DNA from 4 places in the Novosphingobium gossypii genome. Region 3 is predicted to be linked to each of the others. Evidence: predicted binding sites of a transcription regulator. Region 3 holds the regulator's gene; each other region holds the start of a gene.

Region 1 (7,630 bases), on a different contig from region 3:
ACCCCGCATCTCGATGCCTTCCGGGGCGCCAAAGCCTTGCTTGCGCCCTTTCATGAGGCGCTTGACGACGACGAGGTGCCGGCGTGGGTACGTGAGAAGACGTTCTACGCCCCCGGCATCGTTCGGGCCGCACCCAGCGATGCAGGTCCGGGCGAGGATGTCGTGTTGATCGTCCTGGGGCGTGGCGGCGACATGTCGGATGGGGGCAGGTGGGCAGAGGTTGCCCGCGCGACACCCGGCGTCCGGTTTCGCGTCATCGGCCCCTGCACGGTGCCCGCGTCCCTCCCGGCCAATCTGGAGTTTCGGGGATGGGTGGATGATGCCGGTTCGCAGATCGCCAATGCCCGGGTCGTGATCGGTGCCGCCGGAGATGGGGTCGTCAGTGCGGTGCTATCGGCACGCCGCCCGTTCATCTGTCTGCCCGAACCGCGCCCGTTCGACGAACAGGTCTCCAAGGCGCGACGGCTTGCAGCTGTGGGTGGCGCGATCGTGCGTTATACCTGGCCGCAGCCAGAGGAATGGCCGGCGCTGATCGATGAAGCAACGCAGCAGGCCGGATGCTGGCCGGGATGCCTGACGATGGAAGGCGGACCGGATCGCGCGGCCCGCTGGCTGGAAGACCTTACGCAACGATCATGCACACTACGGAACCGCAGCGCGTGATGAGCCATGAGCTCGGCCGGTCTTCACCGGCGATCGACATCGTGGACCACTTGGCCCGGCTTGGCGCGCGCTATGACGCGGCGCCCGGCTTTCCGGTGGAGAGCATGTCCACGCTCATCGAGAGCGGCCACCATCGACGCTTCGCGCCGGACGCCAGTGGCGGTCAGACATTCGCGGATGAGGCGGCACGCTGCCGCACAATGGCGCAGGCGTTGCGGGAAGTCGGGCGCGGGGATCTCAGCGTCGGCCGGCTCTACGAAGGCCATGTCAACGCCCTGTCGCTTCTGGACTGGTACGGCACGCCGGATCAGCATCGCTGGCTGGCCCGCGCCCTCGATCGCGGTGCGTGGCTGGGGGTCTGGGCGACCGAGCCGCCCCGCGGTACACGTTTGACACAGGAGGAGGGCGGGGCCTCGCTCGTCGGCGAGAAGGTCTTCGCAAGCGGCGCGGGGGGTCTCGATTATGCACTGGTCACAGCCGCCAGCGAGGATCAGGCGCGCCGGCTCGTCATTGTCCCTGCAAGCGAGAAGGCCAGAACCGACCTTTCGGGGTGGCGCGTACGCGGGATGCGCGCCAGCGTGAGTGGGCGCTATGTGCTTGACGGCATGACCGTGGACCCGATCATGCTGCTGGGCGAGCCCGGGGATTACGATCGCGATCCCCGCTTCACCGCAGGAGCCTGGCGCTTTTGCGCTGTCCAGCTTGGCGGTATCGAAGCGCTTGTTACAGAAGTTCGACGCGCCATGGGAGAAACCGCCCGCGAAGATCCCGTGCAGCGTGCCCGCTTCGCCAAGGCTGTAGTGGCGATGCGCACCGCCGGCTTTTGGGTGGCAGAAGCCGCGCAGCGCTTCGCGTCCGGCCATGAAGATTGCCTTGCAGTCGCTCTTCTTACCCGCGGCATCGTCGAGGATGCCGGATTTGCCGTGATGGAAGCCGCAGCACGCATTCTGGGCACGCGCAGCGCGTTCGATGGGGAACGCGCGGACAAGATCATCCGCGATCTTTCCCTTTACCTGCGGCAGGCAGGCCCCGATTACGCCCGGGACCAAGCCGCGAGGAGGCTTCTTGAACAGAATGTTTGGGATGAGAGCGACCGCTTATGGTAAAGATGGAGCCTTTGACATCCAGCCGATGGTCGCGCGCGCGCTGGCTCGTTCTGGCGCCCCATCCCGATGACGAGACATTGGGCGCGGGTGCGCTGATCGCGCATTCTTCTGCCACCCATCGACTGGGCGGGATCGTCTTCCTGACCGATGGGACTGGATCGCATCCTGAAGGGACACCCCGCGTCGCCATCACCCGGCGCAAGGAAGCCCGTCACGCCATCGGCAGGCTGACGGCGACTGCGCCGTGCATAACCTGGATGGGCTGGCGCGATGCACACCCTTATCGGTGCGATAGCTTGGCGTTCTCAAGAGCGGCCAACAGGCTTGCAGCATTGATCCGTTGGCGCCGGATCGATGCGATTGCCGTAACCGATCATAGCGAGACGCACTGTGATCATGTCGTGGCCTACAGCCTCGCTGAAGCAGCACTGCGCAGAGCACACCGACGAGTGACCCTGTTCGCCTATCATGTCTGGAGCGATTCCCCGGCGCGCGTGCGGCGCATCGCGACCCCAGCCATGCCGATCGGGCAGCGTCGGCACGCTCTTCTCGCCCACAGAAGCCAGATGTCGCCCATATTGGGCGACGGCTTTCGCCTTCCGCGCAGAATGCTTCGCATGCCCGCGCACGACGTGCTGACACTAAGACAGGATCGCCGATGACAGGTTCAAGCCTTGACGCCGAATACTTCGACGGCATCTTCGCAGCGGACGAAGATCCGTGGGATCTGGCGTCAAGCGATTATGAGGCTGCGAAATTCGCTCACACGCACGATGTGCTGGCGGATCGGCGCTATGCCCGGGCGCTCGAGATCGGTTGCGCGCATGGCGTTCTGACCAGCCTGCTGGCGCCGCTGTGCGACCGTCTGCTCGCCACAGACATCAGTGCCAGGGCGCTGGCTCTGGCGCGCAAGCGGGCAGGTGGTCATCCGGGCGTAACGTTCGCACATATGGCGTTTCCGCATACGACACCAGATCCTGCCGACTTCGACCTCGTGGTCCTCTCAGAGGTGGCCTATTACTGGGATCTGGTCGATCTCAAGAGGGCGGGTGCGTGGCTTCGGGATCATGTAGCGCCAGGCGGTCGGCTAATTCTTGTCCATTACACCGGCGAGACTGATTATCCGCATACTGCCGACGATGCAGTGGAGACCATCTGGTCCGCGCTTGGCGGAGAGTTCAGGATGGAAATGATGGCTCGCAAGGACATGTATCGCCTCGATCTGTGGGAACAAAAGTGAGAGGCGTTTCTGTCCTCACGATCGTGCGCAACCGCAGCGCACACCTCGCTCAACTGGTGGAAGGTCTGCGACGCAGCGATCGCATCCCTGATGAATTGATCGTTGTGGACATGAGCGATGAGCCAGTCGACCCAGGGCCGGCCAGCTTTCCCGTCCGGATCGATCGCTTCGAGACCGATGGTTTACCGCTGGCCGCTGCCAGAAATCGTGCAGCATCGTTGGCGAGGTACGACCAGCTCGTGTTTCTCGATGTCGATTGCATCCCTTTGCGCGGTTGTGTTGCCCAGCTGGTCGATCTCCTGTGCGGGCATGACGCCCTTCTGTGCGCCGACATACGTTATCTCGGTCCGAATGACGCTCGCGGATCCTGGGACGAGGCTACCCTTTTAAAAAGCGGGCGAGCGCATCCGATCCGCGTCTTCCCTGAAAGGGGCGTGCGCGAGGAAAAGAACGCCGGGCTGTTCTGGTCGCTTGCCTTCGCGTTGCGTCGATCGACCTTTGAGTCGCTGGGTGGTTTCGACGAGGCGTTCGCCGGTTATGGCGCCGAGGACACCGATTTCGGGTTCAGGGCTGCGGCGAGCGGATTGAAGTTGCTGTTCGCGGGACAGGCTATTGCCTGCCACCAGTATCACGACAGCTATGAACCTCCGGTCCAGCATGTCGCTGATATTGTGCGTAATGCCACACAGTTTCACGCGCGGTGGGGCCGGTGGCCGATGGAAGGATGGCTCGACGCCTTTGTTCGCATCGGCCTGATCAACTGGACGGACGAAGGTCTGGAATTATTGCGTTTGCCCACCTGTGCCGAAATGGCTGCAGCTCGCATCGAACCAAAGCAGTGGGGCGCGGAAACGCAGCTGGCGACCCACAGCGCCGGCTGCGTTTCAAAGGATAATCACCCGTGGGTAGCCAGGCGCCCGTAGTCGTCGATGAGCGTGATCTGCGATGGCGGTCCATCGCTCCAGTTCCAGAGCACCAGATTCAGGTCATCGTCATTGGCGCCGCGGGCATAGCTGCGCACGAGCAAGCCGTTGAAGCCACAAGCGACAAGAGTTTCGGCGAAAATCTGCGTTCGGGATTTGCCGCTCTTCTGCATTTGATCTCGCCAACCTGGGTCGGCCAGATCCGATAGGGTCATGTCGAAATTACGAAGTGCACGAGGATCGCGACTGTCGAGCACACTTTCGATGAAGGCATCATACGCCACGATCGTGGTCGGCTGCAGATCGCCGACCTGATTTGCCTCTCGTATGGCGGTGTGAAGCGATGTCGCAAGATAGAGTGCAGCCATCCCCTTCGGATTGAAGCGCCCGCCGTACAGTTCGGCGCCGCGGCCCGATAACGGCTCGTGCGCAAAGACAGGGTTCAACGCCCGGTAGAGCTTGCCTTCATATCGCACGGCCACGTTCAGGCGTACACGCCCGCATCCACCGCATCGATGTACTCCAGCACTTCGTTTGCCCGGCCACTTTGAACCAGTTGCATGGCAGTCTGACCCGAAAAACCAGGCAGCGGTTCCGAGCGGTACCATGCATAAGCAATGAGCGAGGATCCAAACCGCGGGGTAGTCTTGGTGACCACCTCGATCATTTCCCTGAGGCGGCGCTGCGTTTTGTCGGACCCGATGCGGTCCTTGCGTTGAACAGCGTCGCGGCCCAGACCCGCCGAGCGAGCCACCTCTTCACTCGTGGTGCGCAAGGCCAGCGCGATTTTGCTCGGAGCAAAAAGCCCATGATCAGCAAATTCGAGCAATCCCATATATCGTCCCTCGCGAATGCGGTCTGACGCTATATAGCGTCAGAATATGCGCGCTTCAAGGTCAGCGGCTGCATTGTCCTTCGCCACGGCATCCGTGCCGGGCGCTCAGGCACAAATGCATTCCGGGTTCGGTTGCCGTTCCTTCCATACGAAGCAGATAGTGAACCGTCCTACTGCTACCGAAGACCACTGCGCGAGATGTCGCATTGAAGAGGATGTCCTGGAAGCCGATCGCGTCAATAGCCGGGTGATAGAACTGCCGCGCCGCGTCGAGGCATCGTCGTGAATTCAACGTGGTCGCACCTGGGCTTACCCCTACAAGCTATTCTCGAGACGTGGACGATGATCCGTCTCTTCGTGAGGAAGCGGGCGCGGGGGTCCTGGTGCTTGAACAGGACATCAGGGGCGTCTCAGAAAACCAAAGATTGCAAGCCAGGAAATGCCTGTCACAGCGGCAAGGTCAGCTGAGTTCCATTTTCGCGCCGAGCGGCAGCAAGGCCAATCGCCAAATGGTCCGCGAGGCTGGCGATAGCCTCATGGCGCGCGCGTTGAGTTGCAGCGGTCAGTCCTACTCGCGCCCATGCCGGGGCGCTCTGCAGCAGATCCGCTAGGACGGAATTGGTGGAGCGTGAGTCGGTCATGAACTCATTTTAGAACATAAGGCGAACAAAGACGCAAATGAAATCGACGAAGCGCAATTGTTCTGGAAAGTTTGCTTCAAGGGCAGTTGGGCCAAAGGAAATCGGCAGGAATCTCCGGTGGTGCAAGCTTGGAAATTTCTAGTCTATGGGATGCGCCTAAAGGGCCAGTTTCATCGTCCGACTGTCGCAAAGCGGCATAGTCGCAGTGGCGGGGAGTGTGTCACGGGAAGGGATGGGCTACGGGCGCGGAGCGTCTTTGCGACGTCGAGTGATCAGGGGCCGCCACGCAATGTTCAGGCTCGTCCAGCTATCCAACCGGCCGCGCACCAACTTGCTTGGCTTACATGCAAACTGGACAATCGGCGCCGCCTTTGGAGTGTCTCAATGCCTACGTTTCTTCCTGCCCGACTTGTTGCTGTTGCTTTTGGATTGTCGATTGTCCCAAGCCCGGTTCTCGCGGCTTCGAATCATCTGCATCCATCTGCCCATAAAACCGATGCTTTGCAGTCGCGCCTTAGTGCCCGGTTGCACACCATCGAGGGCAAGCTGAGCGCCGCCCGCAAGGCTGGAAGGATCGGCCCTGCAAAGACAGCCCAACTCAGCAAAAAGCTTGCCTGGGTACGGGCCGATGCGGCGAAGTATGGCAAGGAGCAAGGCTTTCTGAGCGCGGGCGAGAGCGCCAGTTATAACCGGGCGCTTGACGAGGTGGAGCGCACTTTGCGCTGATCTGCGCGCTCGAATCAACAGGATGGCAGCGGATTGGTCGCTTCAACCCGCTGCCGTCGGCCACCTGACGCCTGGCCGTTGGCCTGTAAGAAAAGAATTTGAAGCAGCATCGTCCGGCCATGGGTGGGGATCACGACTTCACTGTTTCTCGCACCGGGCATTTCGACGGATCCTGACAATAACCAAAATGGTTTGGGGCGATAATAGAAATTATGTAAAACTACATGCGTGCTTGATCGTACAGATGCAGCACGAATGATTGATGTAGCTTCCGCTTCATGTTCAACCTGCGGGGTATGCCTGCGCGAGGCGTTCCAGGCGGCAGCGGATATCATCCGGTAGTACGAACTCGTCGCGATGGTAATCGTGCGTTCCCGCCACTGCACCTTCCACAAGGTCGTCATGAAGACTGCCCATTAACCCGTTAATGGCGCTGAGAAAGCGCGACATTCGAAACAGCTTGTCGCCCGGTTCCAGCGTTCGCATCGTATCGTAGAAAGAAACCTGCCGGCTGACGATCTTGCGCATGGCGTGAAAACGATGTGCTGTCAGTCTGGCATCGCCTAGCCACCGCCGCAGACGGCTGATCTCCTGCTTGCGGTAGCAAAGAAAGCCCTCTGCGTCGTCGAGCCGGACGTGCCGCACTTCGCGGTGCACGGCGCTCCAGACAGGCCACGTCAGTAGCAACCGCAATGCCAGCGCATAGCCCAGCACCGCAAAGCGACGATTGTTGCGGTATGCGTCCTGCAGATGACCCATGACTGCCACAGTGGCACCGAACAACGTGGGAACACGGTGTTGCACGCCGTAGAGCACGAGCGCAAAGCGCAAGTGCTTGTATCGCGCCCGGATCAGCTTGTAGCGGCGGCGTGCGGCAGGCGCGAGGTTTCCGGTCGACAACAGCGTGCCGGTCAGGGAGCGCAAGTCGCTGCGCAGCGCGCCTTCGCGCCAGAACTGGATGCACAGGTCTAGGCATCGGCGCATTTCCTCTTGCGAGCAAGCGACGGGAATCCTGTCGGGCAGGCTGACCACCGGATCAACCACATCGTCCATCTCGACGGCTTCGAACAGCGCGTCGATGATTTCCGGCGCATATTGGACGCGCCGGGTCACGCCGGTGCTCCCGCTGCCATGTCGTGCGTCAAGGTATGGCGGGCGCGATAGGCAAGGATGGTGGGCAGCAGCATGAGCAGCGTCTTGAGGCAAACCCCGACGACATAGGCAAGGCCTGCGCCCCAAATCCCGAACAGGTGGATCAGCACGACGAGAACCACGGCATACCCCAACGCAGCCGCGCCTTCCGCGGCCAGGGCCGATCGCTCTCTACCAGCCATGTAAAGAAGGGACTCCAGCGGGAAAGCCGCCATCGCCACTACCAGCGACGCGGTCATCAGTTGCAGCAGATCGTAGGCTTCCACGTACTTCTTGCCGAAGACCAGATCGATCACCGGCTTTCCGCCAACTGTCACGATCAGCAATACGACCATGGCGATCGC
Region 2 (7,630 bases), on a different contig from region 3:
TGCCCGTCTCATGGAAGTAGCTGCCGCCCAGAACGGCCGTGATCGGTCCGGCTTCATACGTGAGGCGCAAATCCTGGCTGGTCTGCTGGCCGCGGGCATCTTCCGCAGCGGTGAGGATCGGCAGCGACAGGCCGTCCGCGTCGAAGATTTCGAGGGCATCGAACCGGCGATAGGCGGTGGTGGAAGTCAGCTTCAGGCGGTCGGTCAGTTCCAGATTGCCAATGCCGGTAACGCCCCAGACCTGGCGATCGAGGCCAAGCGCCCTGCCGCCCTCGAAACCGGCTCCCGGTGCCAGCGCTGCAGCACTGTTGCGCCCGCGATCGCCGATAACGGCGCCCGTGGCCGGATCGGTCGGGTTGTACGCAATGGACTTGAACGCGGTGCCGTTAGGCGTGTCCTTCTGGTAATTGCCGATCAGGTCGAACGTCAGTGCGCCCGAGCGACCGTGGAAGCTGCCGCGCAGGGCCCTGGTATCCACCGAATTGAAATCGCCCCCGCCCAGCAGGTTCTTCACATAGCCGTCGCGCTGACGAACGCGACCTGCCAGGCGGATCGCCATGTCGTCATTCACCGGGACATTGGCCATCGCTTCTGCCGACCACGAATTGTAGTTCCCATAAGACACCGCGCCTGCCGCTTCGTAACGGTCCAGACTTGCCTTGTTCTGGATGATGTTCACAGCACCGATCAGGGCGCCGCGACCGTACAGGGTCGATTGCGGTCCCTTGGCGATTTCCACCCGCTCGATATCGAACAGCTCGACGTAGGAGCCGCGCGATTTCGAGATGGAAACGCCGTCCTGGAAGACCGAGACGCGCGGTTCGTTATACGCCGTGCCGCTGTCCGACGTAATGCCGCGCATTACGAAACCGGGGTTGTTGGGCGACTGGTTCTGTACGTTGAAGCCGGGGACGAAGCGCGAAAGCTGGTCGAACTCCTTGATCCCCAGGCGATCCATATCGCGCCCCCCCATCACGCTCAGTGTGATCGGCACATCGATCGGATCCTGTTCGCGCAACTGCGCCGTGACGACAATCGCCTCGCCGTTCCCGGCGCTGGCAGCATCAGCCCGCGCCTGCGCCGGAGCCAGAATGGAGATACCCATCGCGGCCAAAGTTATCGCTTGCGATTTCATAGTGTTACTTCCCCTGTTGCGGGGCAAGCGGGTAGGGCGTGGTTATGAAACCTGGATTACACCGGGCCGAGCTCATAGCCATCTGGCTGGCGAGGCTGGCGCGCGCTGCGAAAGTCGAGACGACGCGTAAGGCCGATACGTCCAACCGGCCGTGAACAGTGGCCTCATCGCCTGTTTGTAGCTGCCCGGGAGGCAGTCCGCAGCCGGTCCTCAAATTCGACGACAGGGTCCGCTGGTTCGAGCGCCGCCATGGGCATCCCGCCGGTCCGGCAGCGCCTGGCGCAGCGCTCGTCATTGCCAGCGATATCGGCGTCATTTCCGACAAACCGCGATGTCCAGGGTCCCGATCGACAGCGCGACGCCTGCGCATCGATCATCTTGTGCTGCAACCCGGTAGCTGAACAGCATCCGGTTTTGGCGCAAGTCGATCGCCGTTCCTGGGGCCCTGGGGGGACTGGCGCGCGCGCCGTTTGCACAGGGTTGTCCCCATGTCGGACGTGCGAGGGCAATCTAGCCGGTTGACCGAGAGATGTCGAAAGTGAGAACATAAAAGGAACAAAATCCGAGTCTCAAGAATCACCATGAACCCCGCTTCCTCTTTGGCGCATCCTGGCATCGATGCCCTGCGCGCCCTGGCAACGCCGCTCGCCGATCATCGGATCCTACCCTTTGGAGCCGACGCGCTGGATGCGCGGCTGGTCGCCGGCGGTCTGCGCGCCGGCGCCTTGCACGAAGCGGCGGCGCTGACCTGCTCGCTGGTCGATGATGCGGCGGCGACGCTGTTTCTGGCCGGTATCGCGGCGCGTGAGGCCCGCGCGGCGGCAGCGCCTGTCCTGTGGGTCAGCTGCCGCAACGACCTTTATGCCCCCGGTCTCGAACAGGCAGGGCTTGCGTCCGGCGATGTCATCCACGCGCAGCCGCGCGACGATGCCGCGCTGCTCGCGGTCGTCGAGGATGCGCTACGCGATGGAACGCCGGCGGCCGTGGTCGCCGAAGCCAGCAAGGTTTCGATGGTCGCGACACGCCGCCTGCAGCTAGCGGCAGCTGAAGCGGATATCCCGGTACTCCTGCTGCGGCGTCACCGCGGACGGGATCGGGACCCGCTGTGCGACACTTCGGCCGCCTGGACACGCTGGCGAATTTCGGTCGCGCCGTCCCAGAGGCTGGGCGTTGCCGGCGTCGGACGCCCACGCTGGCTGGTCGAGCTTGCACGCCAGCGCGGCGGCGAGGGCTTTTCCCTGATCGTGGAGGGATGCGATGCGACGGGTCGTCTCGCTGTTCCTGCCGTTTCTGGCCATCGAACGGCTGAGACGGCAGGACCGGCTCACCGCACCGCGGCCTGAGCCGCGCGCGCTCCAGCTTCCTGTCGATGCCGATCCCGGTGCCTGCTCGGTCCCGCGCGGGGGCGGGTGGCGCCCCGGTGCGCGCTGGGCGCGCGAGAGGCAGGTCGAGGGTGATGCCCAGGCTCGTGAACGTTCCCGTGCAGATGTCGAGCGCGAGATCGCTGGCCTGCCGCTGCACGCCCGGCCGCCGATGCGCGAACTGGGTCGGCGCTCGGAAGCGGCAGAACATCCGTTCAGGCGGGAAGCCTCGGCACCGGTGTCCGGGCATCTGCGGTCTGCGCCGCAAGTCTCGGCTGCCCCGCTGGCGCTCATTGGCAAAGTCGGCCGCCGCGACGAGATCGTCTCGGCCTGTCCGGCCGCAAGGGCTCTGGGCATCCATCCAGGCATGGCGGCAACGCATGCCCGGGCGCTGGTATCCGATCTCGATTTCCGCGCCGCAGAGCCGGATACCGACGCGGCGCTGCTCGATCGCCTCGCGCTGTTCGGGATCCGCCGCTGGTCGCCGATCGTCGCGGTCGCGCCGCCCGACGGCATCTGGCTGGACCTGACAGGCGCTGCGCACCTGCATGGCGGGGAGGCGCGTTTCTGCCAGCGGCTTCATGCCTTTTGCCGGCGGGCAGGGTTCACGGCGCGCATCGCGATTGCCGATACCCCGGGCGCCGCGCATGCGCTCGCTCGCTTTGGCGCCAGGGACATCGCGATCACGCCCGCCGGTGGTGTGACGAAAGCGCTCTCGCCGCTGCCGGTCGCAGCGCTGCGCCTCGACAGCGGGGCGCTCGTCGCAGCGCGCAAGTTCGGCTTCGAGACGATCGCCGACCTCTTGCCGGTGGCGCGAGGGCCCCTGGCGCGCAGGCTGGGGCTGGCCGCGATCGAGAGGCTCGACCAGGCGCTGGGCGGCAAGGCTGAACCGATCACCCCGCGCGAGGATCTCGTGACGCCTGCGGTCGAGCGGCGGCTGCTCGAACCGGTCGGTACGGCCGAAGCGATCGCGCAAGTAATGCACGACCTGCTCGAGGATCTTGTGCAAGTGCTCCAGCGCAAGGGCCTGGGTGTCCGATCGCTGCGCTTCGTTGCCCTGCGTATCGACGGCGGCGAGCAGGTGGTGGCGATCGGCACCTCCCGGCCGACCCGTGAGGCAGCGCACCTGCTGCGCCTGTTGAAGCTGAGGATCGAGCGCATCGACCCCGGCATGGGCCTTGAGCAGTTCCGGCTGCTGGCACCCCATACCGAGCCGCTCGATGCCGAGAATCTGGGGGCGATCCTTGCCGGTGACAGGATGCTGCGCGATCCCGCGCGCCTGGTCGATGTCGTGGCCGGCAGGATCGGGCCCGGTTCGGTATTCCGCATCGCGCCTGTCGAAAGCCATGTTCCCGAGCGCGCGGTGAGGGCGACAAACCCGATCGGCACCACCGGCACCTGGCCGGCCTGGCAGCGCCCGGTGCGCCTGTTCGCGCGGCCCGAGCCCCTGCACCGGGTCATGGCATTGCTGCCCGACCAGCCGCCCAAGCGGTTCGAGTGGCGCGGGCGATCCCACACGGTCGTCGCCGGCGATGGGCCCGAGCGCATTCATGGCGAATGGTGGCGGCGCGACGCCGAAGTCTGGGCCGTGCGCGACTATTACCGGGTCGAGGACGAAGCGGGCGGCCGGTACTGGCTGTTCCGCCGGGGGGACGGCATCGCCGGCGAGACCGGCGATCTTTCGTGGTGGATGCACGGGATCTTCGCATGAGCGCCTATGTCGAACTCCAGGTGCTCACGCACTTCTCGTTCCTGCGCGGCGCATCGAGCCCCGAGGAACTGTTCTCGGCCGCGGCCAGGCTCGGCTATGGCGCCATCGGCATCGCCGACCTTGGCAGCGTCGCCGGGGTCGTGCGCGCCTGGGAGGCCGAGAAAGCGACGGGGGTGCGGCTGATTGCCGGGACCCGGGTCGACCTCTCCTGCGGGCGCCGTCTGCTGCTCTATCCGACCAACAAGTCCGCCTGGTCGCGGATCACGCGCCTGCTCACCATCGGCAAGCGCCGGGCAGGCAAGGGCGCCTGCCTGCTCCACTGGCACGAACTCGACGCCTGGTCCGAAGGCGTGATCGCCATTCTCCTGCCGCAGGAGGCAGATGCCGGGAATGCCGCGGCCTTGGCGGATGTGCGGTCCGTCTATGGGCGGCGCGCCCACATGGCCCTGTTCCAGCGTCGCCGCCCCGACGATGCCGTGCGGATCGATGCGCTTGCGCGCCAGGCAGCGCAAGCCGGGGTACGCGCGGTCGCGACCGGCGACGTGCTCTACCATGCGCCCGATACCCGGCTCCTTCAGGATGTAGTGACGGCGATCCGGCACAATTGCCGCGTCGACGAACTTGGCTATCGCCGCGAGGTCAACGCCGATCGCGCGCTGAAGTCGCCAGAGGAGATGCAGCGCCGGTTCGCCGCTTACCCCGATGCCCTGCGCGCCAGCGTCGATATCGCCAGCGCCTGCACCTTTTCGCTCGGCGATCTCACTTATCACTACCCCCACGAGCAGGTCATCGCGGGCCTGACCGCGCAAGCGGCCCTCGAGAAGATGACCCATGAGGCACTAGGCGCCATGTTCGATGGCAACCCTGCACAGGAATACCGTGACCAGATCGCGCATGAGCTCAAGCTCATCGCCGAACTGAACTATGCGCCCTACTTCCTCACCGTTCACTCGATCGTCGCAGAAGCGAAGCGCCGGGGCATCCTGTGCCAGGGGCGGGGATCGGCAGCGAACTCCTGTGTCTGCTTCGTGCTGGGCGTCACCTCGATCGATCCGATCAAACACGAACTGCTCTTCGAGCGCTTCGTCTCGGGCGAGCGGCGCGAGCCGCCCGATATCGACGTCGATTTCGAGCACGAGCGGCGCGAGGAGATCATCCAGTGGATATTCGAGACTTACGGGCGCGACCGGGCCGCGCTGACGGCGGTCATTACCCGGTTTCGCGCGCGCGGCGCGGTGCGCGACGTCGGCAAGGCCATGGGCTTGCCCCAGGATCTGACCGCGTCGCTTGCGGGGCTGGTCTGGGGCTGGTCCGCCGAAGGCGTGGGCGAGAAGCAGGCCCAAGAACTCAACCTCGACATGTCCGACCGGCGGCTGCGCCTGACGCTCGATCTCGCGCGCCAGCTGATCGGAGTGCCGCGCCAGTCGAGCCAGCATCCGGGCGGCTTCGTCCTCACGCACGATCGCCTCGATGATCTGGTGCCGATCGAGCCGGCCGCGATGGTCGATCGCCAGATCATCGAGTGGGACAAGGACGACATCGATGCCTTGCGCATGATGAAGGTCGACGTGCTGGGGCTCGGCATGCTGGGCTGCATGAACCGCGCTTTCAACCTCCTTGCCGAAACCAAGGACATCCACATGGGCCTGGCGGACCTGCAGGGCGACGATCCCGACGTCTATGCCATGATCCAGAAGGCCGACACGCTCGGCACCTTCCAGATCGAGAGCCGGGCGCAGATGTCGATGCTGCCGCGCATGAAGCCGCGCCGCTTCTACGACCTCGTAATCCAGGTCGCGATCGTGCGGCCCGGGCCGATCCAGGGCGACATGGTCCACCCCTATCTTCGCCGCCGCGAAGGGCTGGAGAAGCCGGAGTACCCGCGCCCCGAACTACGCGCCGTCCTGGAAAAGACGCTCGGCGTGCCGCTCTTCCAGGAACAGGCGATGAAAGTCGCGATCGTGGGCGCAGGGTTCACCGCCGTCGAGGCCGACCAGCTGCGCCGGGCGATGGCGACCTTCAAGATGACCGGCGGGGTCTCGCATTTCTCGGAAAAGCTGATCGAGGGCATGGTCTCGCGCGGGTACCCGCGCGATTTTGCCCAGCGCACCTTCCGCCAGCTGGAAGGTTTCGGCTCCTATGGCTTCCCGGAAAGCCATGCCGCGAGCTTTGCCAAGATCTCCTATGCCTCGAGCTGGATGAAGTACCATCATCCGGACGTCTTCTGCGCCGCCCTGATGAATGCGCAGCCGATGGGCTTCTACGCGCCGGCACAGATCATCGGCGATGCGCGCCAGCACGGCGTCGAGGTTCGACCGGTGTGCATCAATGCGAGCCGCTGGGACTGTTCACTCGAGCCGACGCGCGGCCGGTACCACGCCGTGCGGCTTGGCTTGCGGCAGGTGAGGGGGCTTTCCAACGCCGATGGCGCCAGGATCGTCGGTGCGCGCGGGGCAACGCCGTTTGGCAGCTTGGAAGATGCCTGGCGCCGGTCCGGCGTCCCGCGTGCCGCGATCGAGAAGCTGGCCGATGCCGATGCCTTTCGCACCTTCGGGGCCGACCGGCGGCAGGGCCTGTGGACGGCGAGGGGGCTGGGCGAAGCGCCCCTGCCGCTCTTTGCCGCCGCGGACGCAGCGCAGCGCCGGGCTGCCCAGGCGATCAGCGTCGAGGGGCACGAACCCGAGGTTGCGCTGCGCCCGCTCACCGATGGCCGCGAGGTGATCGAGGATTATCGCGCGCTGCAGCTGTCGCTGCGCGCCCATCCGCTGACCTTCGTGCGGGGCGAGCTGACCCGGCGCGGGGTTACGCGCTGCGCCGACCTCTTGAACATTCGCGACGGGCGCAAGGTCGAGGTGGCCGGGATCATCCTGGTGCGCCAGAAGCCGGGATCGGCCAAGGGCGTGCTCTTCATCACCATCGAGGACGAGACCGGCATCGCCAACGGGATCCTGTGGCCGGACCGCTTCGAGGCGCAGCGCCGCACGGTGATGTCCGCAGCGATGGTGGGCCTGAAAGGCCGGGTGCAAAAGGAGGGCGAGGTGATCCACGTCATCTGCGAGCGGATCGTCGACCATGGCGACTTGCTGCACAAGGTCGGCGAGATGGCGTTCCCCCACCAGACCGGGCGGGGGGACGGTGCGCGCCATGCCGGCGCGCCCGATCGCGGCGACGGGATCGCAGGAGAGCGGGACTGGAGCCCGAGGCCGGCCAACAGTTACTGGCCGCCGCATGCGCAAGGCTGCGATCCTGAAGAGGCCGTGCGCTTCAAGTCGCACGACTTTCACTGACCCGTGGTCACGCTCCCCAAACATCAGCGCGTGATCATAGCGCTGTCCGTACACATCCTGCGCGGCGGCGTCGTTCGCTGCAGCACTACCCGCGTCGATACCGTCGAGGTGCGCCTGGCGCTGCGCTGTCTGCTGG
Region 3 (7,630 bases):
CAAGGTTCGAGTGAATGTCCCGGGAGCAGGCGCTGCGGCGGCCATTCACGACGGTGACGTGGTCGAATTTCGAGCGCGATTGATGCCGCCGGCGCCGCCTATGCTTCCCGGCGCGTATGATTTCGCTCGAACGGCATGGTTCAACGGGATTGCCGCCACCGGATCGGCAATCGGCGAAGTGCGCATGATCGAAGGGCGCGGTGCAGACGAGGGGGTGCTCAGCGGCCTGCGTCGCAGTTTGACTGCCCACATCCAGACCCGCATCGGTCCGGAGGCTGGCGGCATAGCGGCGGCCTTCGTGACAGGGGACCGGGGCGGCATATCCAAAGCGGACGCGGCGGCGATGCGCGATTCGGGGCTGGCGCATCTGCTTTCGATCAGTGGATTGCACGTCAGCGCGATGGTCGGTGCCGTATACGTCGTTGTAGTCCGGCTGCTGGTGTTGTTTCCATGGGTGGCGCTGCGCTTCCGGCTGCCGGTGATCGCCGCCGGAGCGGGAGCGCTAGCCGGCGTTGCCTACACGCTGCTGTCGGGCAGCGAAGTGCCGACGGTGCGATCCTGCATCGGCTCTCTGCTGGTGCTGGCCGCTTTGGCCCTCGGCCGAGAGCCGCTGTCGTTGCGGATGCTGGCCACGGCGGCGTTCTGCGTCATGTTGTTGTGGCCCGAAGCGGTAATGGGGCCCAGCTTTCAGATGAGCTTCGGTGCCGTGCTTGCACTTGTTGCCATAAGCACTGCCGAACCGGTGCGGCGGTTCCTTGGCCCGCGGGACGAATCACTGGGCGGGCGGGCACTGAGGCATCTTGGGATGCTGCTGGTCACAGGAGCTGTGATCGACCTTGCCCTGATGCCGATCGGCTTATACCATTTCCATCGCGCGGGCGTTTATGGCGCCTTGGCCAATGTGCTGGCAATCCCGCTCTCGACCTTCATCGTCATGCCGCTTCTGGCACTTGCCCTGATGTTCGACGTCGTTGGTTTGGGCGCGCCCTTCTGGTGGTTGGCAGGGCTTTCCATCGATCTGCTAACCGATCTTGCACATTGGTTCGCCTCCCGCCCAGGTGCCGTCAAAGTGCTCCCCGGAACGGGAGCTGGCGCGTTCCTGTTGTTCGTTGCCGGAGGATTGTGGCTGGGCTTGTGGACCGGCCGTATCCGCTGGCTGGGCCTGATCGCTGCGACAACAGGAGCGGCCTTGCTGGCGATGGCGCCCCCGGCGGATGTCCTGATATCGGGCGATGGTCGCCATGTCGGCATAGTCGAAAACGGAGGGGAGAAGCTGTTCCTGCTCCGCGACGGCGGTGAAGGATATGCGAGGGACAATCTCATCGAACTGGCCGGTATGGACGGTGCTCCCACATCTATAGAGAAATGGCCGGGCGCGCTGTGCAATCGCGATTTCTGTATGCTCACCGTCATGCGTGCTGACAAGGCTTGGCGGCTGCTCATTTCACGAGGTCGTGATGCGGTTCCGGAACGCGGACTGGCGGCATCTTGTGAACGCAGCGACATTGTGATTTCAGACCGATGGCTGCCGCGCAGCTGCCATCCGCGCTGGCTGAAAGCCGATCGCGACAGCCTTGGACGCACGGGCGGGCTGGCGCTGTATCTTTCGAGCCATCGGATCGTCACCGTGACAGAAACTCAGGGCGAACATGACTGGCGGCGGGAACCACCTTCGCGAAATCGTCGCCCATTTACCGGCACAAACCCATCTTCCGTCAATGAATCCAGGACGAACAAGGTAGGCGGGAAAACGCCCCAAGATGGCGATCGTGCACCGTGATCAGGCTACTGGGCTGCTCCTCACATCAAGGAGTAAACGCCACCGGCAGAGGATGTCGGAAGCCGTAAAAAAGGAGGCGAGGTAAGTCATCCCTCCACGAAGAGTTGAGCTCCGTCCATCTCTCCCGCGTAATCGATGGCCTCCATACCGATGTGCAGCTCAATCCCGGTGCGGACTGAAAAGCGCTTCTCAGTGATAACGGCGCAGCAGGCCCGCCAGCTTGCCCTGCACCTCGACCTCGTCCGGGCCGTAGATCTGGGGCTCGTAAGCGGCATTGGCGGGATCCAGACGGACCATACCTGCTTCACGCCGCAGGTATTTCAGCGTCGCTTCCTCTCCGCGCACCAACGCGACCACGATCTCCCCATCCCGTGCGGAATTGGTACGTTTCACAAGCGCGAAATCGCCATCAAGAATGCCGGCCTCGACCATCGAATCCCCTGATACTTCCAGAGCATAATGTTCTCCGGACCCGAGCAGCGCCGCAGGAACGGGAAGGGTAGACTGCCCTTCCAGCGCTTCGATCGGAACACCAGCAGCAATGCGACCGTGCAGGGGAATTTCGATGACGTCGTTGGCGGGAACCACTGGTCGGATGCTCGGCGCTGCGACAGTGCCTGCCAAAGCGTTATCGTTGCCGTTCGCAGCTGCAGCCTTGGGCGTCTTGACGCTAGTGTCGTCAGGCTGCCGCAGCACTTCCAAAGCCCGCGCGCGATTGGGCAGGCGGCGAATGAAGCCGCGTTCTTCCAGCGCGGATATCAGGCGATGGACGCCGGATTTCGACTTGAGGTCGAGAGCTTCCTTCATCTCTTCAAAGCTGGGCGATATGCCGCTTTCTTCCAGCCGGGTCTGGATGAACCGGAGCAATTCGTGCTGCTTGCGCGTCAACATTGTCGCTGCCTTTTCTTCGCCGCCGGATCAGGACCTTCCTGACCTTTTTGTTCTCGTAGTGAACATTGCGGGAACAATCAAGCAACCAAATTCGCGTTTTTCATCCGCCACAGCCGTTTTCGAGCAGGAATATCTCCACTTCCGTGCCAATTTCGGCAGCGGTTGCGTGAGCGTGTCGGTCTATCAGAGCGTTGCAATAAGCAAGCGGTGACAGCGCGCCGCTATCCTGAAGAGGATGAGCGATCACTTCGCGCCCGTTCCAGCTACCCCGCAGGAACTCGCGGCGCTTGCCGGCTGCCCTGATCGGGGCACCCAGCCGTGTCACGATCCGGAGGGGCAATGGCTGAGCAGCCCCCGACAATGCCCGCAGGAGCGGCAGCAGAAACAGATGTCCCGTGACGTAGCTGGAGACCGGGTTGCCGGGCAGGCCGAGAATGATTTGGCGCCGTCCGGCGACTTCTCGCGTCGCCACCAGGATGGGCTTGCCCGGTTTGATCGCCACGCGCCAGAAATCCATCCGCGCACCCCATCGTTCAAGTGCCGGGCGGATCAGGTCGTGGTCTCCCACCGACGCGCCGCCGCTGGTAACGATAAGATCTGCGTCGCCGGATGCTTCAAGCGCCTGCGTGATCGACGCTAGCGTGTCTTTTACGGGTCCGATCCGCCGTGCATCGACCGGGAGGGTCCGCGCCATGGCTGTCAGCATCACCCCGTTGGTCGCGGGAATATGGCCGGGCGCGCAGTTCTCGGGATCGGCGGAGAGTTCGTCACCGCTGTCGATGATGGTGACACGGGCCATACGCCGGACAGGAAGGTGACGGTGGCCGCCTGCCAGCGCAAGCGCTGCCTGAGCCGAGCCGATCCGCGCGCCGACGGGCAGGATTTCCGTGCTGGCGGCGAAATCCATTCCGCGACGGCGCACGTGCTTGTCTTCTGGCTGAGGTGCATCGCCGGAGAGCGCGACACGATCGCCCGTGCGCATGACGTCTTCCTGCAGGATGATTCCAGCCGCGCCTTCAGGGAGGATTGCGCCGGTGGAGATGCGCACGGTCTGCCCGGCTGTGATGCTACCAGTAAACGGATGCCCGGCCGCGCTTTCGCCGATGATCTGCCAAGGTCCGGCTACGTCGCCTGACACCATGGCATAGCCGTCCATCGCGGAAAGATCGACAGCCGGGTTAGTCCGGCGGGCGCGAAGCGGTTCCGCAAGGTAGCGCCCGATCGCGTTCTCCACGTCTACATGTTCGATCGGCAGCGGCTCTGCAAATGCAAGCAGACGGGCCTGGGCCTCTTCAAGCGTAAGGGGACCAGTGGTCACCCTTGCCAACCCTCGGCCTTCCAGTGACCGGACTTGCCACCGCGCTTTTCCATCAGAGCGATCTGCGTGATGGCCATGCCTTTGTCCAACGCCTTGGCCATGTCGTAGATTGTGAGGAGCGCGATGGAAACGGCTGACATTGCTTCCATTTCCACTCCAGTGCGTCCCGTCAGCGAAGCGGTGGCCACCGCGCGAACAGCGTCCTGCTCGAAGATGAAGTCTATGTTCACGGCATCGAGCGTAAGGGGATGGCACATTGGGATGAGGTCTGCAGTGCGCTTGGCGGCCATAATACCTGCAATGCGCGCCGGGCCCAGCACGTCGCCTTTGGGCGCGTTCCCTTCGCGGATGGCGGCCAGTGTCTCAGGCTGCATGACAATCCGACCCGAAGCGACGGCGACCCGCGCCGTTTCGGCTTTTCCGCCCACGTCGACCATGCGGGCGATCCCTTGCGCGTCGATATGGGTCAATGAATTGGCCATTGCCACAGTCCTATCAGTTGCCGGTCAGTAGCGATCGAGTGGCCGCCTCCACATCGGGCTGACGCATCAGGCTTTCGCCGACAAGAAAGGTTCGGGCGCCGCAGGCCGACAGGCGTTGGAGGTCAGCGTGGCTGTTGATGCCGCTTTCGCTGACGAGCAGGGTTCCCGCTGGTGCCAGGGGAGCTAACCGCTCGGTGGTGCCAATGTCGGTAGCGAAGAGCTTCAGGTTTCGGTTGTTCACACCGATAAGTCTGGATTTCAAGGCGCTTGCACGTTCCATCTCATGTTCATCATGAACTTCGACAAGACAGTCCATGCCGCGCTCATGTGCTGCAGCCTCAAGTTCTGCCATGAGGCCATCGTCCAAAGCGGCCACGATGATGAGGATGGCGTCGGCGCCGATCGCACGGGCTTCGGCCACCTGCCATGGATCGACCATGAAATCCTTGCGGATAACGGGAAGCGTACAGGCGGCGCGCGCTTCGATCAGGTAGTCTTCATGGCCCTGGAAATAGGGCGCGTCAGTCAGCACCGAGAGGCAAGCCGCGCCGCCGCGCTCATAGGCAATGGCATGATTGGCAGGACGAAAATCTTCGCGAATCAATCCCTTGGATGGCGAAGCTTTCTTGATTTCCGCGATCAGTGCGTAGCCGCTGGCAGCGTTTGCGCGAAGGGCCGCCTCAAAACCACGGGGCGCGGTCTGGGTGGCGGCGCGGGCGTCGAGATCGTCCAGCGTTGCAGCTGCCTTGCGCGCAGCGACTTCCTGGCGCTTGGTATTGCAGATCTCGGTGAGCTTGTCGGACATCGCTTCCTCTTTACGCGCGGGTAGCCGCGATCCAGCAGTCGAGCAGGCCCTTGGCAAGACCCTTGTCGATGGTTTCGGCGGCTTCCTCGACGCCTTCTTCCCAGGTTTCGACTTCGCCCGCCACCATCAGTGCACCGGCTGCGTTGAGGAGCACGGCGTCGCGATAAGCGCCAGGTTCGCCCAGCAGCAGACTATTCAACGCAGCGGCATTGTAGGCGGGGTCGCCGCCACGAATGGCTTCCACGGACGCCACCGGCAGACCGACAGCCTGCGGGGTGATGCGGCCCATGGAAAGTTCGGTACCCCTGATATCCGCCACTTCGTTGCCGCCGGCAAGGCTCAGTTCGTCCAGCCCTTCGTCGCCCGAGATCACCATCGAATGTTCGGTGCCCAGCCGCATCAGCGCCTCGGCATAGATCGGCACGTAGGCAGGCCGGGCGATGCCGACGAGCTGGCGTGAAACGCGGGCCGGGTTGGCAAGTGGCCCCATCAGGTTGAAGATGGTGCGCCGACCCAGCGACTTGCGCAGCGGCATGAGGCGGCCCATCGCCGGATGGTGACGTGCGGCGAAAAGGAAGCCGATGCCGATTTCCGACAAGGTGGATTCCGCAGTCTCCACGGCGCGATCAAGGTCGAGGCCCAGTGCTTCCAGCGTGTCGGCGGCGCCGGCCTTGGAACTGGCGGCGCGGTTGCCGTGCTTGGCGACCGGCACGCCCGCAGCCGCGACCACGAGCGACACGGCGGTGGAGACGTTGAGGGTGTGGAACCCATCACCGCCGGTTCCGCAGACGTCGATGGCGCCCGCAGGTGCTTCGACCGGGATCATGCGTTCGCGCATGGCTCGGGCGGCGCCGGTGATCTCTGCCGCCGTTTCGCCGCGGTCGGACAAGGCGATCAGGAACTCGGCGATCGCCGCCTCGGGCACGTCGCCATCCAGGATGGCGGCGAAAGCGGCATGCGCCTCTTCCTCAGGGATCGGGTGTCGGGGATCGGGCAGGGTCATGCTGGCCGTCACGCGCTCAGTCGTTCCGGCAGGCGGGCTTCGATGCCGCAAGCCTTGAGGAAGTTGGCCAGCATGGCGTGGCCGTGTTGCGTGGCGATGCTTTCCGGATGGAACTGGACGCCGTGGATGGGCAGCGTGGCGTGGCGGAAGCCCATGACGTGGCCGTCGTCCGAACGCGCGTTCACGACAAGCGCCCCCGGAATGTCCTCGACGATGAGCGAGTGATAGCGCGTCGCCGTGAAGGGCGAGGGCAGGCCCGTGAACACGCCGGTGCCGTCATGCGAGACAGGCGAAGTCTTGCCGTGCATCAGGCCACCGCGCACCACCTTGCCGCCGAAATACTGGCCGATCGACTGATGGCCGAGGCACACGCCAAGCAACGGCATCCCGGCATCCGCCGCCGCACCGACGAGGTCGAGGCTGATACCGGCCTCGTTCGGGGTACAGGGACCGGGCGAGATCAGGAAGCCGCTGGCTCCGCTGGAAATGGCCTGTCCGGCGCTCAGCGCGTCGTTCCGCACGACCTCCACTTCCACGCCCAGTTCCATGACGTAATGGACCAGGTTCCAGGTGAAGCTGTCGTAATTGTCGATGACGAGGATCATTTACCCGCCTTTGCGCTTTTCTCGACGACGATCAAGGGGCCGAGCGGGGGGCCGCCATCTACCCGGCCATGTTCCGGGTCCCACAGCGATGATACGCTGCCATCTAGGAACAGCGCATTGTCGCATTTCAGCGCATCGCGAAAGTAGCGCGCCAGCTTGCCGAAGGATACCGGCTCGTCCGAAATCACGAAGTGCGCGCGGCCTTTGGCATCGACGCCCACGCCATTGCGCAGCTTGAGAGACTGGCCGTTGTCGGTGATCCTGGGATGCAGCCTGCCGTCGATGACCAGCATCGGTCCGGACTGGGTGCCGAAATCGGGGCGGTCGGTAACCGATTGCTCGAACCGGTCGGCGGCACGCACATGCCAGTTGCCCGCCGCGTCGCCATAGAAGACGCCGTTAGGCAGCATGTGGAAATTGCCCCAGCCCTCCTTGAGGTTGAGCGCATGGCGCTTCTCGCCGTCCTCGACGTAATAGCCGATGGGCTGCCCGTCGGCATCGAACATGCCGCCGTTCATCGCGAAGGCGACTTCGTGGCTGCGGGCCGGGCGATCCACCGCAAGCTGCGACAGACTGCGATACGGCGCGCTGCCCTTGGGGCCGAGTACGGCATGAATGGTGTGGCGGCCCGGCACGGCGGTGCAGTGCGTGAAGCTGGCCCCCTCGAACATCGCGCCCTGACATGGCGGCGGCGGTGGCGCGGGCGGCTGCGGTGCGGGGTCGGAGGAGCAGGCGGCGAGGGCGCT
Region 4 (7,630 bases), 300 kb from region 3:
GAGCGCGATCCCGCCGGTCGCCCAACGATCTACACCGCGCTTCGCAACGCCCTGCCCGAAGGCACCGGCCGCGTCATGCCGGTGGGCCGCCTCGACCTCAATACCGAGGGCCTGCTGCTGCTGACCAACGACGGCGAGTTCAAGCGCCAGCTGGAACTGCCCGCCACCGGCGTGCCGCGCACTTACCGCGCACGCACCTTCGGCGACATCACGCAGGCGCAGCTGGAAGAGCTGATGGAAGGCATCGAGGTGGACGGCGTCATCTACGGTCGCATCGACGCCAACATGGAGCGCCGCACCGGGCGTAACCAGTGGATCGAAATGACCCTGACCGAAGGCAAGAACCGCGAAGTGCGCCGCGTGCTCGAAGCGCTGGGCCTGCAGGTGAGCCGCCTGCTGCGCACAGCCTACGGCCCGTTCCGTTTGGGCGATCTGCCCAAGGGCATGGCGGGCGAAGTCTCTGCGCGCGATCTGGAAAACTTCCGCCGCTCGCTGGAAAGCAGCCGGGGATGAGCGGAACCTTGCGCATCATTGCGGGCGAATGGCGCGGTCGCAAGCTGGCCGCACCGGAAGGCGACACCACCCGCCCCACCGCCGACCGCACGCGCGAGACGCTTTTCTCGATGCTGGTCAGCCGCCTCGGCGACTTCGATGGCCTGAAAGTGGCGGACCTATTTGCCGGGTCGGGCGCATTGGGCCTCGAAGCCCTGTCGCGCGGGGCGGCGCACTGCCTGTTCGTGGATCAGGACGCCGCCGCGATTCGCGCCATCCGCAAGAACATCGCCAATCTTCAGGCCCAGTCCCGCAGCGACGTGCGCGCATCTTCTGCCCTGACCCTTGGCGCAGCGAAGGAACCGCTCGATCTGGTGCTGCTGGATCCGCCTTACGATACCGGGGCGGGCGCAGTGGCGATCGACAAGCTGGCACGGCTGGGCTGGATTGGCGAAGGAACGTGGGTAAGCCTCGAAACCGGCAAAGGCGAAGGCGTCTCGATCAAGGGATTCGAGGCGGATGCCACGCGCGACGTCGGCAAGGCGCGCCTCCACCTGCTGCGCAAGGTGGGTTGATCCGGGCAGGAAACGTTGTCCCGGATCGCTCCGGGACGACGTTGTTTCACTTACCGCCGGGGTTGCGGCAGTTGTCGGTCACTGTCTTGCTGCAACGCGGATAATCCTTTTCCATCGCCGTTGCAGGCGGCGGGGTAAGCGCACCCTTGTAGGGACCGCCCTGATAGTTCTGGTCTGCGGGCATTGCAGGGCGGGCCGCCTGATCCGCGCTTTGCGGATCGGGTACGCCCTCGGTCGGCACGCCCGGCCCCGGAGGGTTCGCCTGTCCTGCGGGCGTCGAGGGCGTTTCTCCCTTCAACTGCTGCAATACCGAGTTCCAAGCCATCTGGCGCTGTTCGGGCGTCATCTTGTAGATCTGGCCGCGCTGGTCCGCCGTCAGTGCCCAGTAGCCCTTCTGCTGCTGCCCATCGAGCGTCCAGTAATAGACCTTGTAGTCGTTGGGCCAGCCTTCGTAATCGGTCTTCTGAGCCGGGGTCCATGCATCGTAGACACCCTTCTGCTCAGGAGTAAGCGTCGGCGAAGCGGATGTGGCAGCGGTTGGCGGAGTGGCAGCGGGCGGCGCGTCCTGCGCCTGAAGTGCAGCTGGCAGGATCATCGCCAGCGCAGCCGTCCCTGTGAGCAACAACTTGTGCATGTTCGCTCTCCATTATCGTTATTCTTCTGGACGAACGACGAGCCACGCCGGGAATCGTTCCCCCCAAGCGATGAAGCGGGCTTGCACCAAGCCATGACGTTCCCTAGTTGTTCACGGTGAACACTTTGCAAGCCCCCGCCCCGTCCGGCTCTGATCCGCTGATCGACGGGCTCAACGATCCGCAGCGCGACGCCGTGCTGACGACCGAAGGCCCCGTGCTGATGCTGGCGGGCGCAGGCACCGGCAAGACGGCGGCGCTCACCCGGCGTCTGGCGCACCTCGTGCACAGCCGCCTGGCTTGGCCCAGCGAAATCCTGTGCGTCACCTTCACCAACAAGGCCGCGCGCGAAATGCGCGAACGGGTGGGCCACCTGATCGGCCCGGCGGTGGAGGGGATGCCGTGGCTGGGCACCTTCCACGCCATCGCCGCCAAGATGCTGCGCCGTCACGCCGAACTGGTCGGCCTGCAAAGCAACTACACGATCATCGACACCGACGATCAGCTGCGCCTGCTCAAGCAGCTCATCCAGGCAGAGGGGCTGGACGAAAAGCGCTGGCCCGCCCGGCAGCTTGCCGGCTGCATCGACCGGTGGAAGAACCGCGGCCTCAACCCGCAGGATCTCGATGCCGGAGAGAACGAGGCTTACGCCAACGGCAAGGGGCAGAAGTTCTACCAGCTTTACCAGGATCGCCTGAAGGCGGTGAACGCCTGCGATTTCGGCGACCTGCTGCTGCACATGCTCAACATCCTGCGCACCGACCGTGACGTGCTGGCGCAGTACCAGAATCGCTTCAAGTACGTCATGGTGGATGAATATCAGGACACCAACCAAGTCCAGTACCTGTGGCTCCGCCTGATCGCGCAGGGGCGCCAGAACATCTGCGTGGTGGGTGACGACGACCAGTCGATCTATTCCTGGCGCGGCGCCGAAGTGGCGAACATTCTGCGCTTTGAAAAGGATTTTCCCGGCGCCAAGGTGATCCGGCTGGAACAGAACTATCGCTCCACCCCGCAGATTCTGGCAGCGGCGTCGGGCCTGATCGACGAGAACACGCAGCGCCTTGGCAAGACCCTGTGGACCGAGCGTCACGCGGGCGAAAAGGTGCGCGTGATCGGCGTGTGGGACGGGCCGGAGGAAGCCCGCCGGGTCGGCGACGAAATCGAGCGGCTCGAACGCGAAGGCGCGCCGCTGGAGCAGATCGCCATCCTCGTGCGCGCGCAGTACCAGACGCGCGAGTTCGAGGACCGCTTCATCTCCATCGGCATGAAGTACCGGATCGTCGGCGGCTTTCGCTTCTACGAACGCGCCGAGATCCGCGATGCGCTGGCCTACCTGCGCGTCATCGCCCAGCCCGCCGACGACCTTGCGTTCGAGCGGATCTACAACGCACCCAAGCGCGGCCTTGGCGCCAAGGCGCTCGAAGCGCTGCACCGGCTTGCCCGCAACCGCGCCATCCCGCTGTCGAACGCCGCGATCGAAATCGCCGACACCGACGAGCTTCCCGCCCGCGCGCGCAACACCTTCCTGGCGCTGATGCGCGATTTCGCCCGCTGGCGCGACCTAGCTGCCACCGAAGGCCCGGCGGACCTGCTGCGCACCGTCATGGACGAATGCGGATATACCGATGCGCTGCAGGCGGAAAAGACCGCCGAAGCCAACGGGCGGCTGGAAAACCTCGTCGAGCTTGCCCGCGCGATGGAGGAGTACGACAGCCTCGGCGACTTCCTCGAACACGTCAGCCTCGTCATGGACAACGAGAATGCGGCGGACGAGGAAAAGGTCACGATCATGACCATGCACGGCGCCAAGGGGCTGGAATTCGACAACGTGTTCCTGCCCGGCTGGGAGGAAGGCGTGTTCCCCTCGCAGCGCGCGCTGGACGAAGGCGGCCTTGCCAGCCTTGAGGAGGAACGCCGCCTCGCCTACGTCGCCATCACCCGCGCGCGGCGCAAGTGCACGATCCTGCACGCCGCGAACCGGCGGATCTATGGCCAGTGGACCAGTTCCATCCCCTCGCGTTTCATCGCGGAACTGCCCGAGGAGCACGTCGAGAGCGAGACCACCCTGTCGGGCGGCGCATCGCTGTGGCGGGCGCAGTGGTCGGAACATGCCGACCCCTTCGCCGACGTGGCGCGCCTGCAGCCCTCACGCATTACCACGCGCGGGCCCGGCTGGAAGCGCGCGGCGGCCACCGAATACGATCCCACGCCCAAGCGCGTCGTCGAAAGCACCCGCAGCGCCGCCAGCTTCGCCGCCAAGCCCCGCACCGACATCGCCGTGGGCGCCCGCGTCTTCCACGAAAAGTTCGGCTATGGCGCAGTTCTGGCGCAGGACGGCAACAAGCTGGAAATCGACTTCGAACAGGCCGGCACCAAGCGCGTGCTGGACAGCTTCGTCAAACCGGCCTGACCGCGCGCAGCCTCACAACGAAAAGGCCCCCAGGACGAACCTGCAGGGCCTTTTTCATTTCGCAACGCCGAACGGGATGGTGAGCCCGACAGGATTCGAACCTGTGACCCGCTGATTAAAAGTCAGCTGCTCTACCTACTGAGCTACGGGCCCCCGATGCCGTGCGGCGTTGCGGAAGCGTCACCTAGGGGCCGCGCGCGGCTTGGTCAAGCGTGCTCGCAATTGTCCCACAGTCAGGTTCGTCAGCGGATCGCGCCACTGCCCTGCGATCTTGACCGCCGGGTCCAGCACGAAGCGTCGTTCGCGAAAGGCCAGGTGCGGGATAACCAGACCCTGCGCCCCGGCATCGCTGGCATAGGCCCCGCCGTTCCACAGCACGATGTCGAGGTCGAGCACCCGCGCGCCCCAGGCACTGCCCCGGCGGCGGCGACCGAACCTGTGTTCGATGCGGTGCAGCTTGTGCAGCAGTTCGTCAGGCTCACGCTTCGACCGGACAAGCGCGACGGCATTGGCATAGCGCCTGCGCGAAGGGCCAAGCGGCGCGCTTTCCATCACCGGAGATGCGACGACGACGTGCAGCTTGCCACGATCGAGCGCCGCCAGCGCAGCCCCCAACACCCGGCGTGGGCTGCCGTGGCGGGGGTGGCGCATGTTGGAGCCCAGCGCCACCAGATAGCGATGCTGGCCCATCCGCCCCCCGCTCTTCCTCAGATGTCCTGGGCCACGCGCGTGTAGAGCTGTGGCCGCCGGTCGCGGAAGAAGCCCATGCCTGCACGATGCGTCGCAGCGCGGTCAAGGTCGAGGGTGGAGACCAGTACGCCGGTTTCGTCGCGTCCGAACTCGGCGACGTAGTCGCCCCACTCATCCGTGATGAAGGAGTGGCCGTAAAACGTCTGGTCACTGTCGCATTCGGTTTCTGCACCGATGCGGTTGGCAGCGATGACCGGCATGCAGTTCGACACCGAGTGGCCCACCATCGCCCGGCGCCACATGCGGCTGGTGTCAAGCGTGGCATCATACGGCTCCGACCCTATCGCCGTGGGGTAGAACAGCAGTTCCGCGCCCATCAGCGCCATGACGCGCGCGCACTCGGGATACCACTGGTCCCAGCACACGCCCACGCCGATGCGGGTGCCGAACACATCCCACACCTTGAACCCATCGTTGCCGGGGCGGAAATAGTACTTTTCTTCATACCCCGGTCCGTCCGGGATGTGGCTCTTGCGGTACGTGCCCATGATCTCGCCCTCGGCGTCGATCATGGCCAGCGTGTTGTAGTAATGATGCCCGTCCCGCTCGAAGAAGCTGGTCGGGATCGCGATCTTCAGCTTCGCTGCGAGTTCACGCATGGCAATCACAGACGGGTGCTCGGCGGTCGGGCGGGCCAACGCAAACAGCGCTTCCTCTTCCGTCTTGCAGAAATACGGGCCGGAGAACAGTTCGGGCGGCAGCACGATCTGCGCGCCCTTCGCAGCCGCGTCCTCCACCAGCGCAGAGACGGCGGCGATATTCTGCGCCTCGTCGGCGGAACCGAGGGCGAGTTGCAGGGCGGCGACTGTTATCTGGCGGGTCATGCGGCCCCAGTTATGGATTGGGCCGCATGAAGTCCAGAGCAGCCCGCATCAGTCACGCTTGCGAAACAGCAGCGTCATGCGGTCGCTTTCGCCGATGGCCTGGTATTTGGCCTTGTCCTGATCCTTCAACGCGTAAGTCGGCGGCAAAGTCCACACGCCGTTGGGCCAGTTCGCAGAATCCTTGGGATTGGCGTTGGCGTTCGAAGTGCCGACGAGATCAAAGCCATAGACCTTCATCAAGGCTATCACGTCGGCCTCGCGCAAGTAGCCCTTCGATCCGTCCGTGTAGGAATAGGGTGCGTCTGCCTTCGCGCGGTGCTGCTCGATGCCGATCAGGCCGCCGGGCTTGAGAAGCCCCCGCATCGCCCTGATCTCGTTGCCGGCGATGTTCCAGTTGATCAGGTTGTGCATCATGCGCGGGATGACGATGACATCGAACGTGCCCGCCTCGCCTGCCGGGGCAGCGTCCAGCGTGTAGGCGGCGAAGCGATCCGCCGGCAGGCCGGTGAATTTGGCGACGTCGGCGGGATAGGCGGCGGCTGCCTTGCGGATGCCGTCCTGCCGCTCAGGCTTGAACGCGCCACTGGTCGGATTGAAATAAAGCCCCACCAGGTGGCCCTTCTGCCCCAGATAAAGACCGAGGAAGCGCGAGTACCACTCACCCCCCGGAGCATATTCGCCGACCTTCATGTCAGGGCGGATGCGGAAGAACTCCAGCGTTTCCACCGGACGGCGATATTGGTCGCGAGCGCGATCGTCCTTGCGCAGCGGGTTCGCCGCCACGGCTTCGAGCGGCGCCTTGCACCCGACGCAGGGCGGCGGCGCCTTTTCGCCAGTCTCCTTTTGGGCGGCCTGCGCGGCCAGCGGAACCGCTGCCAGTCCGATCAGCGAAGTCAGGGTCAGGGCCAAAATTCCGGGGGCGCGGCGCATCGGATTCTCCTCTCGAAAGGTCGATGGCGCGAGACTACTCGCAGCGCGGGCAATGACAACCGCCATCGCGCTCCCTATCTAGCCGCCAACCCTTCTGGAACTGAGGACAAGTGACGAAAATGGAAACGGCAATCGTAGCCGGTGGGTGCTTCTGGTGCACCGAAGCAGTGTTCCGCGACGTGGTCGGCGTGGAAAAGGTGGAAAGCGGCTATATCGGCGGCGAAGTGGAGAACCCCACGTACAAGGCGGTCTGCTCGGGCACGACCGGCCATGCCGAGGCGATCATGGTGGAATACGACCCCGCCGTGATTTCCTATGCCGACATGCTCGACGTGTTTCTGGGCACGCACGATCCGACGCAGCTCAACCGCCAGGGCAACGACGTCGGCACGCAGTACCGCTCGGCGATCTTCCCGCTCGACGATGCGCAGCGTGAGGAAGCCTCTGCCGCCATCGCGCGGTGGAACGCGGACCACGCCGGCGAGACGGCGGTGACCACCATCGAAGGCCCTGCTCCGTGGTATCCGGCGGAAGACTATCACCAGGAATACTGGGACGGCGAAGGGCAGCGCAACCCCTACTGCCTTGCCGTGATCCCGCCCAAGCTGATGAAGCTGCGCAAGAGCTTCCAGAACAAGGTCAAGAGCTGATCTTCCTTCCACGCCCCGGTCCTCTCCGTATGGAAGAAAGAGGGCCGGGGCGGTGCCTGACGGCAATTCTTCAAATATCGTAAAGACCGGCCTCGCACCCCTTCCCTGTTCCAGCAAGGGACAGCGGAAAAGTGATGCTTTCCAAAAGCTCGGGTAGATATACTGATCCCGGCATCGCTTCACGCCAGTTCGGGACATATGCCGTGGCTTCCTACCGTACCGTTTCGCTTTCGTTCGTCGCCATGGCTGCCGCTCTTTCCGCCAGTCCGCTCCTTGCCAGTTCCGGGATGATCGCGGGCACCGACGTGCTGCGCACCTGGAATCTCGTGGTGCTGGGCGACCTGACGTCCTCTTCCGAGGTGGA

What was found. The regulator LexA, encoded in region 3, represses DNA repair genes until DNA is damaged. The targets are predictions, from matches to a motif close to GTTCCNCNCTTGTTCT.
Positions count from the first base shown of each region.
Region 1: a site for LexA is predicted at 5,420-5,435, ahead of GGR40_RS12535 (DUF6771 family protein). Genes of this name have one in related genera too.
Region 2: a site for LexA is predicted at 1,677-1,692, ahead of GGR40_RS19945 (ImuA family protein). Genes of this name have one in related genera too.
Region 4: a site for LexA is predicted at 1,800-1,815, ahead of GGR40_RS02080 (ATP-dependent helicase). Genes of this name have one in related genera too.

Region 1 covers NZ_JBNPXM010000006.1:34,353-41,982, reverse strand. Annotated here, with positions in the region: gene GGR40_RS12570 (glycosyltransferase) at 1-663, shown strand, start outside; gene GGR40_RS12565 (acyl-CoA dehydrogenase) at 663-1,769, shown strand; gene GGR40_RS12560 (PIG-L deacetylase family protein) at 1,763-2,431, shown strand; gene GGR40_RS12555 (class I SAM-dependent DNA methyltransferase) at 2,428-3,009, shown strand; gene GGR40_RS12550 (glycosyltransferase family 2 protein) at 3,006-3,932, shown strand; gene GGR40_RS12545 (RES family NAD+ phosphorylase) at 3,905-4,414, opposite strand; gene GGR40_RS12540 (MbcA/ParS/Xre antitoxin family protein) at 4,417-4,767, opposite strand; gene GGR40_RS12535 (DUF6771 family protein) at 5,214-5,408, opposite strand; gene GGR40_RS12530 (hypothetical protein) at 5,793-6,134, shown strand; gene GGR40_RS12525 (hypothetical protein) at 6,417-7,247, opposite strand; gene GGR40_RS12520 (lipopolysaccharide biosynthesis protein) at 7,244-7,630, opposite strand, start outside.
Region 2 covers NZ_JBNPXM010000015.1:50,223-57,852, reverse strand. Annotated here, with positions in the region: gene GGR40_RS19950 (TonB-dependent receptor) at 1-1,105, opposite strand, end outside; gene GGR40_RS19945 (ImuA family protein) at 1,717-2,478, shown strand; gene GGR40_RS19940 (Y-family DNA polymerase) at 2,393-4,207, shown strand; gene GGR40_RS19935 (error-prone DNA polymerase) at 4,204-7,494, shown strand; gene GGR40_RS19930 (hypothetical protein) at 7,498-7,630, shown strand, end outside.
Region 3 covers NZ_JBNPXM010000001.1:676,693-684,322, reverse strand. Annotated here, with positions in the region: gene GGR40_RS03605 (ComEC/Rec2 family competence protein) at 1-1,780, shown strand, start outside; gene lexA (transcriptional repressor LexA) at 1,970-2,671, opposite strand; gene GGR40_RS03595 (molybdopterin molybdotransferase MoeA) at 2,772-3,989, opposite strand; gene moaC (cyclic pyranopterin monophosphate synthase MoaC) at 3,986-4,471, opposite strand; gene trpC (indole-3-glycerol phosphate synthase TrpC) at 4,485-5,276, opposite strand; gene trpD (anthranilate phosphoribosyltransferase) at 5,287-6,279, opposite strand; gene GGR40_RS03575 (anthranilate synthase component II) at 6,288-6,884, opposite strand; gene GGR40_RS03570 (phosphodiester glycosidase family protein) at 6,881-7,630, opposite strand, start outside.
Region 4 covers NZ_JBNPXM010000001.1:374,382-382,011, reverse strand. Annotated here, with positions in the region: gene GGR40_RS02095 (pseudouridine synthase) at 1-513, shown strand, start outside; gene rsmD (16S rRNA (guanine(966)-N(2))-methyltransferase RsmD) at 510-1,067, shown strand; gene GGR40_RS02085 (hypothetical protein) at 1,114-1,701, opposite strand; gene GGR40_RS02080 (ATP-dependent helicase) at 1,818-4,112, shown strand; tRNA gene GGR40_RS02075 (tRNA-Lys) at 4,190-4,265, opposite strand; gene folK (2-amino-4-hydroxy-6-hydroxymethyldihydropteridine diphosphokinase) at 4,293-4,802, opposite strand; gene aguB (N-carbamoylputrescine amidase) at 4,820-5,686, opposite strand; gene GGR40_RS02060 (class I SAM-dependent methyltransferase) at 5,735-6,616, opposite strand; gene msrA (peptide-methionine (S)-S-oxide reductase MsrA) at 6,736-7,266, shown strand; gene GGR40_RS02050 (choice-of-anchor A family protein) at 7,470-7,630, shown strand, end outside.